Regions from separate parts of the Burkholderia glumae LMG 2196 genome, predicted to be linked through region 2. Evidence: predicted binding sites of a transcription regulator. Region 2 holds the regulator's gene; each other region holds the start of a gene.
The links. Region 2 encodes LexA, which represses DNA repair genes until DNA is damaged. Its sites were predicted from a motif close to ACTGTATNNNNATACAGT; they were not measured.

Region 1: KS03_RS21620 (PA0069 family radical SAM protein) is a predicted target of LexA. The motif match lies at 2,265-2,282, and genes of this name have one in related genera.
Region 3: KS03_RS09120 (CppA family protein) is a predicted target of LexA. The motif match lies at 2,312-2,329, and genes of this name have one in related genera.

The regions. Positions count from the first base shown of each region.
Region 1 is NZ_CP009435.1:1,997,192-2,001,903, reverse strand. It holds gene KS03_RS21630 (PQQ-dependent sugar dehydrogenase) at 1-435, shown strand, start outside; gene KS03_RS21625 (NINE protein) at 551-1,036, shown strand; gene KS03_RS21620 (PA0069 family radical SAM protein) at 1,059-2,216, opposite strand; gene KS03_RS21615 (Lrp/AsnC ligand binding domain-containing protein) at 2,326-2,814, opposite strand; gene KS03_RS21610 (D-amino acid dehydrogenase) at 2,962-4,248, shown strand; gene KS03_RS21605 (acyl-CoA dehydrogenase) at 4,349-4,712, opposite strand, start outside.
Region 2 is NZ_CP009435.1:3,007,475-3,012,186, forward strand. It holds gene cysW (sulfate ABC transporter permease subunit CysW) at 1-356, opposite strand, end outside; gene cysT (sulfate ABC transporter permease subunit CysT) at 353-1,252, opposite strand; gene KS03_RS25985 (sulfate ABC transporter substrate-binding protein) at 1,414-2,448, opposite strand; gene lexA (transcriptional repressor LexA) at 2,720-3,367, shown strand; gene KS03_RS25995 (hypothetical protein) at 3,454-3,786, shown strand; gene KS03_RS26000 (DUF2939 domain-containing protein) at 3,840-4,529, shown strand; gene KS03_RS26005 (universal stress protein) at 4,690-4,712, opposite strand, start outside.
Region 3 is NZ_CP009434.1:1,911,546-1,916,257, forward strand. It holds gene KS03_RS09110 (nitroreductase family protein) at 1-161, shown strand, start outside; gene KS03_RS09115 (cyclic peptide export ABC transporter) at 253-2,007, opposite strand; gene KS03_RS09120 (CppA family protein) at 2,342-2,611, shown strand; gene KS03_RS09130 (hypothetical protein) at 3,057-4,151, opposite strand; gene KS03_RS09140 (response regulator transcription factor) at 4,654-4,712, shown strand, end outside.

The DNA of each region.
Region 1 (4,712 bases), 1.0 Mb from region 2:
TACGCGCCGCGCGCGGGCCTCGACTTCGGCTATCCGTATTGCCATGCCGGCGACGTGCCGGACCCGCAATACGGCAAGGGCCATCCATGCAGCAGCTTCACGCCGCCGGTGCTCAAGCTCGGCGCGCACGTGGCGGCGCTCGGCATGCGCTTCTACCGCGGTGCGATGTTCCCGGCCGGGTATCGCGATGCGATCTTCATCGCCGAGCACGGTTCATGGAACCGCAGCAGCAAGGTCGGCTATCGCGTGGTGAGCGTGACCGCCGGGCCGGACGGCCGCGGCGCGCGCATGCAGGTGTTCGCGCAGGGCTGGCTGCAACCCGACGGCAGCGTCTGGGGCCGGCCCGCCGACGTGCTGCCGCTGCCGGACGGCTCGCTGCTCGTCAGCGACGATTACGCGGGCGCGATCTATCGAATCACGTATACCGGGCACTGACGGCGGCAGCGGAGCGCGGCTTTCGACGCGGCGTAGAATGAGGCAGGCGCTGCGGCCGCGGCGCCACGCCTTGCCCGCCTCGCCTTTGCTATCGGATCTTTCCTAACGAATCGTCATGTCCAGCCAGCCGTCGCGCTCCCTGCCCGCTGCGCATCCGCCACGCTTTCGCTCGAAGACGCTGGCCGCCGCGCTCTCGTTCCTGCTCGGTGCGTTCGGCGCGCATCGCTTCTACCTGCACGGACACCGCGACCCGGCCGGCTGGGCGCATCTGGCCGGCACGCTGCTCGGCGCGCGCGGCATGCTGCTGCTCGCCGCCACCGAGCGCGCGTCCGGGCTCGGCTGGTGCCTCGCCGTGCCGGGCGCGATCTCGCTGCTGGCAGCATTCCTGGCCGCGATCGTCTACGGGCTGCGCCCCGACGACCGCTGGGACGCGCGCTTCAATGCCGGCACCGGCCGCCACAGCCAGTCGGGCTGGACGGTCGTGCTGGTGGTGATCTTCTCGCTGCTGATCGGCGCGTTCCTGCTGATGACGGGACTCGCGCTGTCGTTCCAGACCTACTTCGAATCGCAGGTGCAGGCGGCCAAGGCGCTGTCGCAGTAGTCGGCCTGCCGCGCCGGCGCCTTTAGAACAGGTTCAGCTGCGGCGTCCCGGCGCCCGCGCGCGCCGCCTCCTTCACGCGCTGCGGCGCATGGAACTGCGAGAAATCGAGAATGCCGCGCGCGCGCTCGTTCAGGCCGATCCGCTTGACCGCCTTCTGGAAGCGCTGCTTCAACAGATCGGCCCACAGGCCCTCGCCCTTCATCCGGCTGCGGAAATCGGCCTCGTAGTCCTTGCCGCCGCGCATGTCGCGCACGCGCGCCATCACGCGCTCGGCGCGCTCAGGAAAATGCGCGCCGAGCCATTCGCGAAAGAGCGGCGCCACTTCCCACGGCAGCCGCAGCACGATATAGCTCGCATGGGTCGCGCCGGCCTCGGCGCAGGCTTCCAGCACGCGTTCGAGGTCAGGCTCGGTGACGAACGGAATCACCGGCGCGATGCTCACGCCCACCGGCACGCCGGCCTCGCGCAGCGCGCGGATGGTGCGCAGCCGCCGCGAGGGCGTGGCCGCGCGCGGTTCGAGCGCGCGCGCGAGATCGGCATCGAGCGTGGTGATGGTCACCGCCGCGATCACCTGCCCGCGCGCGGCCATCGGCGCGAGCAGATCGAGGTCGCGTTCGATCAGCGACGACTTGGTGATCGCCGCGAACGGCTGGCCATGATCGTGCATCACCTGGATCACGTCGCGCGTGATGCGGCGCTCGCGCTCGCAGGGCTGGTAAGCGTCGGTGTTGACGCCGAGCGCGATCGGCTCGGGCACGTAGCCGCGCTTGCCGAGCTCGCGCTCGAGCAGCTCGGCCGCGTTGACCTTGGCGTAGATCCGGCTTTCGAAATCGAGCCCGGGCGAGAGCCCGAGATAGCTGTGGGTGGGCCGCGCGAAACAATAGATGCAGCCATGCTCGCAGCCGCGATACGGATTCAGCGAGACGTTGAACGGGATATCGGGCGAGGCGTTGCGCGTCAGGATGCTTTTCGCGCGCTCGTCGAATACCAGCGTGCGCAGACACGGACCAGGCCCGCCCGTGCCCTCTGCCTCGTCGTGGCCGGCGCCTGCCTGCCAGCCGTCGTCGACGCGCTCGCGCTGGTCCGTCTCGTAGCGCCCCTGCAGATTGCCCACCGCGCCGCGGCCCTTGCGCGGCAGGGGCGGCGCCACCGGAAATTCGACATCGGATCGATCGCTCATCATGCCTCTTCGTCATGCCGGCACAAGCGAACGTCGCGTGGGCCGAATACTGTTTATTTATACAGTATTCGGCCCACGCTGCCAAGTTGTCGCAGTTGTTGCCCGGTCGTCAGCCGTCTACGGCGATCGTCAGGGTCTCCTTGATCTCCTCCATCACCACGTAGCTCTTGGACTGCACCGCGCCGGGCAGTTGCAGCAGGATGTCGCCGAGCAGCTTGCGGTAGTCCGCCATCTCGCCGATGCGCGCCTTGATCAGATAATCGAAATCGCCGGATACCAGATGGCACTCGAGCACCTCGTCGATCTTCATCACCTCGCGCCGGAACTGCTCGAACATGTTGCCGCTCTTGTGATCGAGCGTGATCTCGACGAACACCAGCAGCGCAGCGCCCAGCAGGGCGGGATCCACGCGCGCGTGATAGCCGGTGATCACGCCGTCGCGCTCCATGCGCCGCACGCGCTCGATGCAGGGCGTGACGGTCAGTCCGACCTGCTCGGCCAGGTCCTTCATCGCCATGCGTCCGTCCTGCTGGAGCAGCCGCAGAATCCGGCGGTCGAGCTTGTCGAGCGCGCGGACTGGTTGACGTTGGGTTCTCATCGTGTTTTTTCTGAATTTCTAAAAAATACAATAACAAAACCTAGATATTCGACAATACCATAGCGCAAAAAACTAGGCCGGTTCGAGCGAGCAAGAGTTGACAAGTGCTTTCTCCGCGCCCCCGGCTTTTTCCATTTCGGAGCAGCTATGCGAGTCGTGATTCTGGGAAGCGGTGTGGTGGGCGTGACGAGCGCCTATTATCTGGCGCGCGCCGGCCATGAGGTGACGGTGATCGAGCGCGAGGCAGGCCCCGCGCTGGAAACCAGCTTCGCGAACGCCGGCCAGATCTCGCCCGGCTACGCGGCGCCGTGGGCCGCCCCCGGGGTGCCGCTGAAGGCCGTCAAGTGGATGTTCGAGAAGCATGCGCCGCTCGCGATCCGGCTCGACGGCTCGCGCTTCCAGTTGCAATGGATGTGGCAGATGCTGCGCAACTGCACGTCCGAACGCTATGCGGTCAACAAGGGCCGCATGGTACGGTTGGCCGAATACAGCCGCGACTGCCTGCAGGCGCTGCGCGCGGACACCCAGATCGAATACGAAGGCCGCACCGGCGGCACGCTGCAACTGTTCCGCACCCAGGCGCAGTTCGACGGCGCGGCGAAGGACATGGCCGTGCTGCGCGAGGCCAAGGTGCCGTTCGAACTGCTGAACGCGCAGGAACTCGCGCGCGCCGAGCCGGCGCTGGCCGCCGTCTCGCACAAGCTCACGGGCGGCCTGCGCCTGCCCGGCGACGAAACCGGCGACTGCCAGCTGTTTACCACGCGGCTCGCCGGGATGGCCGCGGAACTCGGCGTGCAGTTCCGCTACAACACGCCGGTGGATGCGCTGGCCGTGGCGGGCGGCCGGATCGCCGGCGTCCAGTGCGGCGGCGAGCTGGTGCGCGGCGACGCCTACGTGGTCGCGCTCGGCTCGTATTCCACGCGCCTGCTGTCGAACCTCGTGAAGATCCCGGTCTATCCGCTCAAGGGCTACTCGATCACGGCGCCGATCGTCGATGCATCGGCCGCGCCCGTCTCCACGGTGCTCGACGAAACCTACAAGATCGCGATCACGCGCTTCGATTCGCGCATCCGCGTGGGCGGAATGGCCGAGATCGCCGGCTTCGACAAGCGCCTCAACCCGGCGCGCCGCGAGACGCTCGAAATGTGCGTCAACGACCTGTTCCCGGGCGGCGGCGATACCTCGAAGGCGACGTTCTGGACCGGCCTGCGCCCGATGACGCCGGACGGCACGCCGATCGTGGGCCGCACGCCGATTCCGAACCTCTATCTCAACACCGGCCACGGCACGCTCGGCTGGACCATGTCGTGCGGCTCGGGCCAGTTGCTGGCCGACCTGATGTCGGGCAGGAAGCCGGCCATCCAGGCCGACGACCTCTCGGTGCACCGTTATCTCGGCGAGACGGCGGGCACCCCGCGCCCCGCCTACGCGTAAGCACGGCGCCTCCGCCGGCGCGCGCCAAACGACGAAGGGCACCCTCGCGGGTGCCCTTTTCACCTGTGCCTCAGGGCACGGGCCAATGCCTGGCGCGGCGTCAGAACTGGTCTTCGGTCAGCGCGAGCACGCTGTCGGTGCCGCTCGCCGTGACGATCGACGCGGCAATCCCCGGCGCCTGCACCAGCACGTGCTGCGCATAGAACTGCGCGATCGCGATCTTCGCGTCGTAAAACGCCGTATCGTGCTCGCGCAGACGCACGGCGGCCAGCAGCGCGCGCGCCATCTGCCAGCCGCCCAGCACGATGCCGGCCAGCTTCAGGTACGGCACGCTGCCGAGGAACACGGCGTTGGGATCGCCCTTGGTGTTCGCGACGACGAACTCGATTACCGCCTCGAACGACTTCAGGCCCTCCGACAGGTGCCGGCGCATCGCGGCACAGGCCGGCGAGTCGTGCGCGCCG
Region 2 (4,712 bases):
GTGGTCAGCAGCGCCTTGCCGCGAAACTCGAACTTGGCGATCGCCCACGACGCGCAGACCCCGAACACCAGGTTCAGCGGCACCGCGATCGCGGCCACCGTCACGGTCAGCTCGATGGCGGCCCAGGCGTCGGGGTCGCCGAGCGCCTCGAAGTAGAAGCCGATGCCCTTGGCCAGCGCCTGCGCGAACACGGCCGCGAGCGGCACCACCAGGAAGCCGGCCAGGAACAGCAGCGCGAGGCCGGTCAGCGCCCAGCGCACCAGCCGCGATTCGGTGACGGGATCGCGCCGGCGCGCGGCCTTCGCACGCGGCGCGGCGCCGGCGGGCAGCACGGCTGAGGTGGATTCGCGGCTCATTGCGCACCTCCGGCGGCGGCCGCCGCAGTGCCGGCCACGGCCGGCACCGGAGCGCTCGCGCTGCGGCCGGTGCGGCGCTGCAGCCACCATTGCAGCGTATTGATGAGCAGCAGCATCAGGAACGAGACCACCAGCATCACCACCGCGATCGCGGTGGCGCCCGCGTAGTCGTACTGCTCGAGCTTGGTGATGATCAAGAGCGAGGTGATCTCGGACTTCATCGGCACGTTTCCGGCGATGAAGATCACCGAGCCGTACTCGCCGAGCGCACGCGCGAACGCAAGCGCGAAGCCCGTCAACAGGGCCGGGAACACGGCCGGCAGCACCACCCGGCGGAACGTCAGCCAGCGCGAGGCGCCGAGGCAGGCGGCGGCCTCCTCCTGCTCGCGCTCGAATTCCTCGAGCACGGGCTGCACCGTGCGCACCACGAACGGCAGCCCGATGAAGGTCAGCGCCACCAGCACGCCGAGCGGCGTGAATGCGATCTTGATGCCCAGCGGCGCGAGATAGCGGCCGAGCCAGCCGTTGGAGGCGTAGACGGCCGCCAGCGAAATGCCCGCGACCGAGGTCGGCAGCGCGAACGGCAGGTCGACGATCGCGTCGACGACGCGCTGGAACGGGAACCGGTAGCGCACCAGCACCCAGGCCACCAGGAAGCCGAACACGGCGTTGATCAGCGCGCCGCCGAACGCCGCAAGGAAGGTGAGCCGGTACGAGGCGAGCACGCGCGCGGAAGTCGTCGCGGCGACGAACTGGTCCCAGGTCAGCGTCGCGGTCTTCAGAAAGGTGGAGGCGAGCGGTATCAGCACCACGAGGCTCAGATAGGCCACCGTGATGCCGAGCGTCACGCCGAAGCCGGGCAGCGCGCTCGGCTTGCGGAAGGTGTACGTCGTCATGCGAATGCGCTTCCTAGGTTGACATGGGAGGCGCGGCCGCGCCGAAGGTGCCGGCCGGCCGCGCGTCAATTCGAGTCCATCGTTGTATCGGGCCGCGCGTGCGCTCGCTCGCGCCGCGCGGCCTCGGTTTGCTGCCCTGCCGCGGGTACTGCGTGCCGCGCTTATTGCGGCTGGTAGATCGAGTCGAACACGCCGCCGTCGGCGAAGTGCGTCTTCTGCGCGTTGGCCCAGCCGCCGAAGGTGTCGTCGACGGTGTAGAGCTTGAGCTTCGGGAACTGCTTCGTCAGTTCGGCCGGCACGTCCTTCGAGCGCGGGCGATAGAAATTGCGCGCCGCGATTTCCTGGCCCTGCTTGCTGTAGAGGAAGTTCAGATAGGCTTCGGCCAGCTTGCGGTCGCCCTTCCTGTCCACCACCTTGTCGACCACCGCGACGGGCGGCTCGGCCAGGATGCTGACGGAGGGCACGACGATCTGGAACTTGTCAGGGCCGAACTCCTTCAGCGACAGGAACGCCTCGTTTTCCCAGGCGATCAGCACGTCGCCGATGCCGCGCTGCACGAAGCTGGTGGTCGCGCCGCGCGCGCCCGAATCGAGCACGCCCGCGTTCTTGTAGAGCTTGGCCACGAAGTCCTTCGCGCTCTGCGCGTTGCCGCCCGGCCGGTGCAGCGCGTAGGCCCAGGCCGCGAGGTAGTTCCAGCGCGCGCCGCCCGAGGTTTTCGGGTTCGGCGTGACGATCGACACGCCCGGCTTGATCAGGTCGTCCCAATCCTTGATGCCCTTCGGGTTGCCCTTGCGCACCAGGAACACGATGGTGGAGGTGTAAGGCGAGGCGTTGTCGGGCAGGCGCTTCTGCCAGTCCTTGGCGACGAGGCCCTTGTTGGCCAGCGCGTCGATGTCGTAGGCGAGCGCGAGCGTCACCACGTCGGCCTGCAGGCCGTCGAGCACCGAGCGCGCCTGCGCGCCGGAGCCGCCGTGCGACTGCTTGAAGTTGACGGTCTCGCCCGTCTTGGCCTTCCATTCCTTGCCGAACGCCTGGTTGACGTCCTGATACAGCTCGCGGGTCGGATCATACGAGACGTTCAGCAACGTCGTGTCCGCGAGTGCGTGCGTGACGCCGCCGAGCGCCGCCGTGCCTACCGCCAGCGTGGCGATCAGACGGCGGACCCCGCCCGCCAGCCCCATGTTGCCCTTGACCATCCCGTGATCTCCCGAGGTGCGTGGATCGTTTTTTGCAATGCCGGGCCAGTCTAGCGAAGGGCTTACATCATTAAAAATAATCGTTCCGAATTCTTTTATATGAAAAAGTGGTAAGGACCGTCCGACGGACGGTTGCGGCATCGAAACCGCCGTTTCGACGTCGCTCGATCGCGGCAGAATCGACGCGATAGCGCCGAACCTGAAGTAACGCTTGAATTTCCCCGACTACTGTATAAAAATACAGATCACTGTCTATCCATACAGTCCGACCATGACCAAACTCACCGCACGCCAGCAGCAAGTGTTCGACCTGGTTCGCCGCGCGATCGAGCGCTCCGGCTTCCCGCCGACCCGCGCCGAGATTGCGGCCGAACTCGGCTTCAGTTCGCCGAACGCGGCCGAGGAGCACTTGCGCGCCCTTGCCCGCAAGGGCGTGATCGAGCTGGCCGCCGGCGCCTCGCGCGGCATTCGCCTGCTCGGTCTCGACGAGGCGCCGCACCAGCTCACGCTGCCGCATGCGGCGCTGATGCAACTGTCGCTGCCGCTCGTCGGGCGTGTCGCGGCAGGTAGCCCGATCCTCGCGCAGGAACACATCTCGCAGCACTACGCTTGCGACCCGGCCCTCTTCACGAGCAAACCCGACTACCTGCTGAAGGTACGCGGGCTGTCGATGCGCGACGCCGGCATCCTCGACGGCGATCTGCTCGCCGTGCAGAAGCGCAGCGAAGCCAAGGACGGCCAGATCATCGTCGCGCGGCTCGGCGACGACGTCACCGTCAAGCGCCTGAAGCGCCATTCCACCGGCATCGAGCTGATCGCCGAAAACCCCGACTACGAAAACATCTTCGTGAAGGCCGGCAGCGCGGAATTCGCGCTCGAAGGCATCGCCGTCGGGCTGATCCGCTCCGGGGAACTGTAATACCGGGGCCGGCTGCCGGTCGCTTCGTCCGCTGCCGGCTTGAATCTGCTCAGCACGTTCGTCCCTCCATCCGATCTGGAGAACACATGGAACGCTTCACCCGCCTGTTGCCCTTCCGTCAATTCGGCCGCCTGCGCCATCTGCGGGGCCGCACGCCCTGCGCACCGCTGGCCGGCGAACCCGCCGAAACCGGCGCCCTGCCGCTGGCCATCGAGCCGGCCGCGGCGGCCGCGCTGCCGTCGGCGCTGCCGGCCTTCGCGCGCGTCTCGCTGAATGCCGGGCTTAATCATGCCGAGCCGGCACGCCGTGCGCCGGTGCGCGTCTACCACGGGCAATCGCGCGTGATCATGGTGGGAACGATCGATGCAGTGTGTCGCATGATCGATCGTTGTATCGCCGAGGAGCGCTCGGCGGCCTGATGGTCTGATACGCTCTCCAGGTTCCGAGACCGTCTTTCGAGACAGGAGGCCTGGTGTCCGTTTCCCCGTCGTCCGATTCATCGTCCGATTCGTCGTCCGTTCCGCCCCCGCGCCGCAGGCGGCTCGGCTGGCTGCTTGCCGTGGTTGCCGTCGCACTGCTCGCGGTGATCCTGTATGCGGCCGCGTCGCCCTATCTCGCCTTGCGCGGGTTGAAGCAGGCAGTCGATGCGCGCGATGCGCAGGCGATCAGCCGCTATGTCGACTACCCGGCCCTGCGCATCAGCCTGAAACAGCAGTTGACCGATGAACTGATGCGTCGCATCGACCTGCAGCGGCACGACAATCCGCTCGCGATGCTCGGCGCGATGGTCGGCTCGGCCTTGATCGGCCCGCTCGTCGATGCCTACGCGACGCCCGAGGGCGTCGCCGCGCTGCTCAGCGGCCTGCCGCCGAACGGCGATCCGCGCCAGCAGCCGCCGGCGCTCGATCGGCCCGCGCCGCCGGCTGCCCCACCCGCCCCGGCATCCGGCGCGCTGGCCGCGCCCCCCGCCACGGCCAGCGCGCCGCCGCCCGGCAGCGCTGCGGTGCCGCCTGCGGCGCCGCAATCGAGCGCCGCCTACCATGGCATCAACGAGTTCGTCGCCGTTTATCAGCGCAACGCCGGCGGCACGCGCTACGCCGCGATCTTCCGGCGCAGCGGCCTGTTCGGCTGGAAGCTCAGCGCGATCGATCTGCAGCCCTGACGCATCCGCGCCGCCAGGAGCGAAAGCGGCCGGCGACAGGGGCGAAAGCCGCCGCCGGCGGGCACGGAATTCGCGCCGCGCCGGCTCGCCTGCCAAGCAAGGGGGCCGGTCCGGCCGATCGATCGTGCCGATCGTGCCGATCGTCCCGCCCGGCCGGCGCTCAGGCCTGGGAGGCCGCCGCGA
Region 3 (4,712 bases), on a different replicon from region 2:
ACAGCTACGATCCGAACCTGGCCGCCGCGCTCGATTTCGAGCCGCAGGACCGGCTGCTCGGCTTCCTGATGGTCGGCACGCCGGTATCGGCGGCCGCGCCGCCGGCCCGGCCGCCGCGCGCGCATCACGTGCGCGAATGGCTCGGCCGCACCGCGATCTGAGCGACGATCGAGCCCGCCAGCCCGTCAGCCGCGCTCGGGCCCAAACCGCGCCGGTGCCCGGGCCGGCAGCCGGCACCGGCCGGCCGCCGCCTCAATGCAGCTTCGCGCCGTTCGCGGCGGCGAGTCCGGCAATCTGCGCGGTGCCGCGATCCTCGTAGGTGAATTCCGCGCCCTTCGCGGTCTGGATGATCTGGCCGCGCTCGATCCGGATCACGCGATCGGCGACGTGGAAATAGCGGTCGTCGTGCGAGACGACGATGAGCGTCTTGCCCTGGCGCTTCAGCTCCGGCAGGAACACCGTGTAGAACACGCGGCGGAAGGTCGGGTCCTGGTCGGCCGCCCATTCGTCGAACATCATCACGGGCCGCTGCTCCAGCATCGCGTGGATCAGCGCGAGCCGCTTGCGCTGCCCCGTCGAGAGATCGATCGTCGAGAACACGCCGTCCTCGATCTTCACCTTGTGCGCGATCTCGAGCTGCTCCAGATAGGCCTGCGCGCGCGCGATCAGCGCCGGGTCGCGCACCACCAGATCGTCGAACAGGTGATAGTCGGCGAACACGGCCGAATAGAGCTGCCGGTACGCATCCATCTGCCCGGCCTCGACCGGCTCGCCGTTCAGCAGCAGTTCGCCGTGGCCCGCCTCGTAGAGCCCGAGCAGCAGCTTGATCAGGGTGGTCTTGCCGCTGCCGTTCTCGCCGATCACGAACAGCATTTCGCCGCGCTCGATCTTCAGGTCGATCGGGCCGAGCTTGAACGGCGGCTGGTCGCCGACGGGCGGAAAGGCCCACGAGGCCCGGCGCAATTCGATCTCGCGCAGTTCCACGGCATCGGCCGCGGGCGCGCCGTCGAGCAGCCGCGCCTCGCGGTTGGCGAACTGCGCGGTCAGCTCGGCGATGCGCTGAAACGAGATGCGTGCCTGGATCAGCGCCGGCAGGCCGCTGGCGAGCGTCTCCACCGGCCCGCGCACGTAGAGCAGCACGATCACGAAGCCGCTGACCACTTCCGGCGAGACGCCGAGCCGCTGCTGCAGCAGCAGGATCGCGCCGATCACGACGAAGAACAGCGTCGTGCCCGACGCGCTCGCGCCGTAGTAGAGGCGCATCGCCTTGATCTTGAGGTTCGAGATGTCGTCGGCCGCCCCCGACAGGCGTAGGCCGAACACGCGCTGGCGGCGCTCGCGGTTGATCCGCAGCTCCTTCGCTCCCTCGGTGATCGCGCGGTACTGCTTCTGCAGTTCGTCCTGCGCGCCGCGCACGCCCTTGTAGTAATGGCTCCACTTGAGGCTCGCGTACTGGTTGATCGCCACGCCCACCACGATCGCGACCAGCGCGATCAGGAACAGCGACGGCGACAGCACCAGCATGTAGGCCACGCAGCCGAGCGTGATGGCGGCCGCGACCGCGAAGTTCGGGAAGCTGAAGGTGAACGCGCTGACCGTTTCCACGTCGCTGTTCAGCGTCGAGAGCAGCCGGTGCGTCTTGTAGCGTTCGAGCGCCGCGACCGGCGCGCAGACGATGCGCGCCGAAATGTCCTTGCGCAGCGCCGCGATGATGCGCTGGCCGGTGACGCTGTTGCCGATCCCGGCGATGCCGTTGCAAAGCAGCGTGACGATGCACAGCGCGATGAAGGTCATGGCCGTGTTCATGCCGATGCCGCCCGGCGCGTGCAGGCTGGCGTTGATCACCGACAGCAGCCAGGCGGTGCAAAGGCCGCCGGCGATGCCGAGCAGCGTCGCGGCCAGCGTGATCGGAAGGAATGGCCTCAGCAGTTGCAGCAAGGTGCCGCCGTAGTTCGCGCGGTTCATGGCGCCCTCATCGCGAGTCATCCGATAGTTCCTCGAGTTCATGGGTGTGTTCGTCGATCGCGCCGGGCCGGCAGCGGCCCTCGCGCCATTCGCGAGCGACGGCCTGCAGAGCCGCTTTCCCTGACCGCTCGCGCCGCCGCCCGATACGGCCCGTCCCGGGGCACGTCACTCGATAATGATTCTTATTTTCAACTCGCGAATGATATTAGCTGGCCATGGAAATGGCAACCGCACCCCCGGCATCGGTGCGACGCGGCCCGCTCCCTCCCCTGGCCGATTGGCCGGTTCGATTTGCCCCCGATTGTTGTCGATTGTCTTCCTCCAAAATACTGGATATATTCACAGCACTGTATTCATAAACAGTACGAGGTGAGCAATGGAACACCGGGTTCGACTTGTCAACGACACCGACCGCCAGATCCTCGCCTGGCTGCGCAGCCAGGTCGGCGACGAGCGCGTCGCGCGCGCCATTCACCAGCTCGGGCGGATACGCAAGCCCTACGTCTCGGCGATCTGCCGTTATCTCGGGATGCGGCCGCCGTTCTCGATCCAGCGGCCGGTGCGGCGTGCCGCGACCGATCACTCGGTCGGCGATCATTATCTATCGCTGATCCGCCAGCATCTGGCCGGCCATGCGGCGCGCTGAGGTCCGCCGCGGCGCGCGGCGGCCGGGGCCGCGCCCCGGAAGCGCCCAGGCTTGCCGGTCGGGTCCGGCGGCGGCATCGGCGGCGGCGCTGCCTTTTCCGTTTTCACGCGCCTGGCTGCTCACGGTCCTGCACCCTGCCTGCCCGAGGCCGAACCTCACGGCAAGGCGCGTCACGACGCTGTCGTCCGCGCCGGCACGGCGGCGGACACGCGGCGCGCGCTCGTCCGGCTGAGCCCTTGGCTGACGGGGCTGCTGGGCCTGTTCGGGCCGCGCGCGAGGCGCGGTGTGCGCCCGGCGGCGTCCGCGAAAGCGACGGGGCATGACGGCCGCGCCGGCACGCGCTTGCCTGCCGTCGGGACGAGGGCGAGCGCCGGCGGCGCTCACGGCCCCGTCATCGCGCCCGGCCGGTGGTAGCGGAACCGCACGGGGCGGTGTTCCCGCCGGCTTATCGAGGCGTGGCGGCAGAGGCCGATATCGCGTCGGACGAGGCCGGCGCCGCCGCGCTATCGGCCGGCGCCGCGCCCTCGTCGAGATAGGCGCCGCCGTCGCCGCTCAAGGCCGTCCGGGTCAGCATCGCGAGCTGCTGGCGCACGGTATCGATCGATGCGCCGGCATCGAGCGTGCGTTGCAAGGTCAGCAGCCGTTGCGTGTGCTCGTTCTGCACCTGCATGCGCTCCGAGCTTGCGTAGGCGCGCTGGCTTTCGAGCGCGGCGTGGACCTGCGCCGAGGGGTCGCCGCGCACGACGGTTTCGAGCGAATCGACCACGCGCTGCAGCAGGCGATGCACGGCGCTCGCCGAGAAGCCGCCCAGCATCGCCATCGCCGGCTTGCCGAAGCCGCTTGCACTGCTGCCCGCGAACAGATGCGCGGGCAGGATTTCGACGAGGATCAGCCCGGCGATGAGCCCGAGGATCAGCCGCGCGCCATACGAGGCGTCGAACTTCGGGTCGTAGGTCGAATTGGCGATGTAGCGATGCGCCTGGAACAGCGTCGCGAACGAGGCACCGAGCCCGGCGCAGCACATCAGGAACAGCATGTTGACGAGCAGCGCCGTGCCCGAGGACGCCAGCATGCCGCGTTCGAGATTCTCCTCGCTGACCTCCGCGGACAGTCCGCTCAGGATCACGGCGCAGAGAAAGCCGATCGCCGCCAGCGTCAGCGCGCGAATCAGCGGTACCGGGCCGAGCAGCCCGATCACGTGCGGCGTGTGACGATGCCGGTCGAGCAGCGCGATGCCCTGCGGCGTCGCCGGCGCGACCACTTGCGACAGCCTGGCGTGGATCATCGCGAAATCGCGCATGCGCGCGGCCACGCTGGCGCCGTCGGTGCCGGCCCGCTCGTCGCTGGACAGCAGCGCCACCAGGCGCGCGACCGTGTCCGGCGCAACGTGCAGCCCGTGCTGCAGCGCGTGGCGCGCCATCGCCTCGCACTCGTGGCGCAGTTGCGCGGCGAGCGTGGGCGCGCCGGGGGCCGCCACCTCGGGCGCCGTATCGGGACGCACGGCCTTGGCAAGCGCGAGCAGCGCCGGATTCGCTTTCATGGATGGCATCTCGTGCGCCGGTGCGGCCCGCAGGTGAGCCTGCAAGGCTCGCGCCGCCGCAGCGCCGCCGGCAAGGCGGGCCGCGGCGGCTTCTTCGCGAGCGGAATCGGAAGCATCGACAGGTTGGCCATGGCGCTGAATTCAGGAAAGCGAAGCGATGAACGTGCACGACGCCAGCCCGTGCCGCCCGCGCCCTAACCGGCCGCGTCGACACCATCCGGACGGCAGGCCCATTCTCGGCGCCGGGCCGATTCCCCTCCATACGGCAAATGCGGTATGCACCGCGCTCTGCCTCGAAGCACCGGATCATTCGAATCACCTGCCATCCCGTCGATTCGATATTGCACGGCCCTCCGAATCGTCAAATCCCCACCAACACCATCGAGCCGGCATGGTTTTCCGTTTCCTTTGCCATGGCCGCCCGGTTTGCCGATTCATAAGATGAGCCGATCGGGTTGCACGCCGACCTCGGCGTGATACCCGCGGCCCCGCCAGGCAGTGGATGCCCACTGCTTTCGTCAATCAGCAAGGCCGCCCGTGCCGGGTTTCGATGCATCGCGC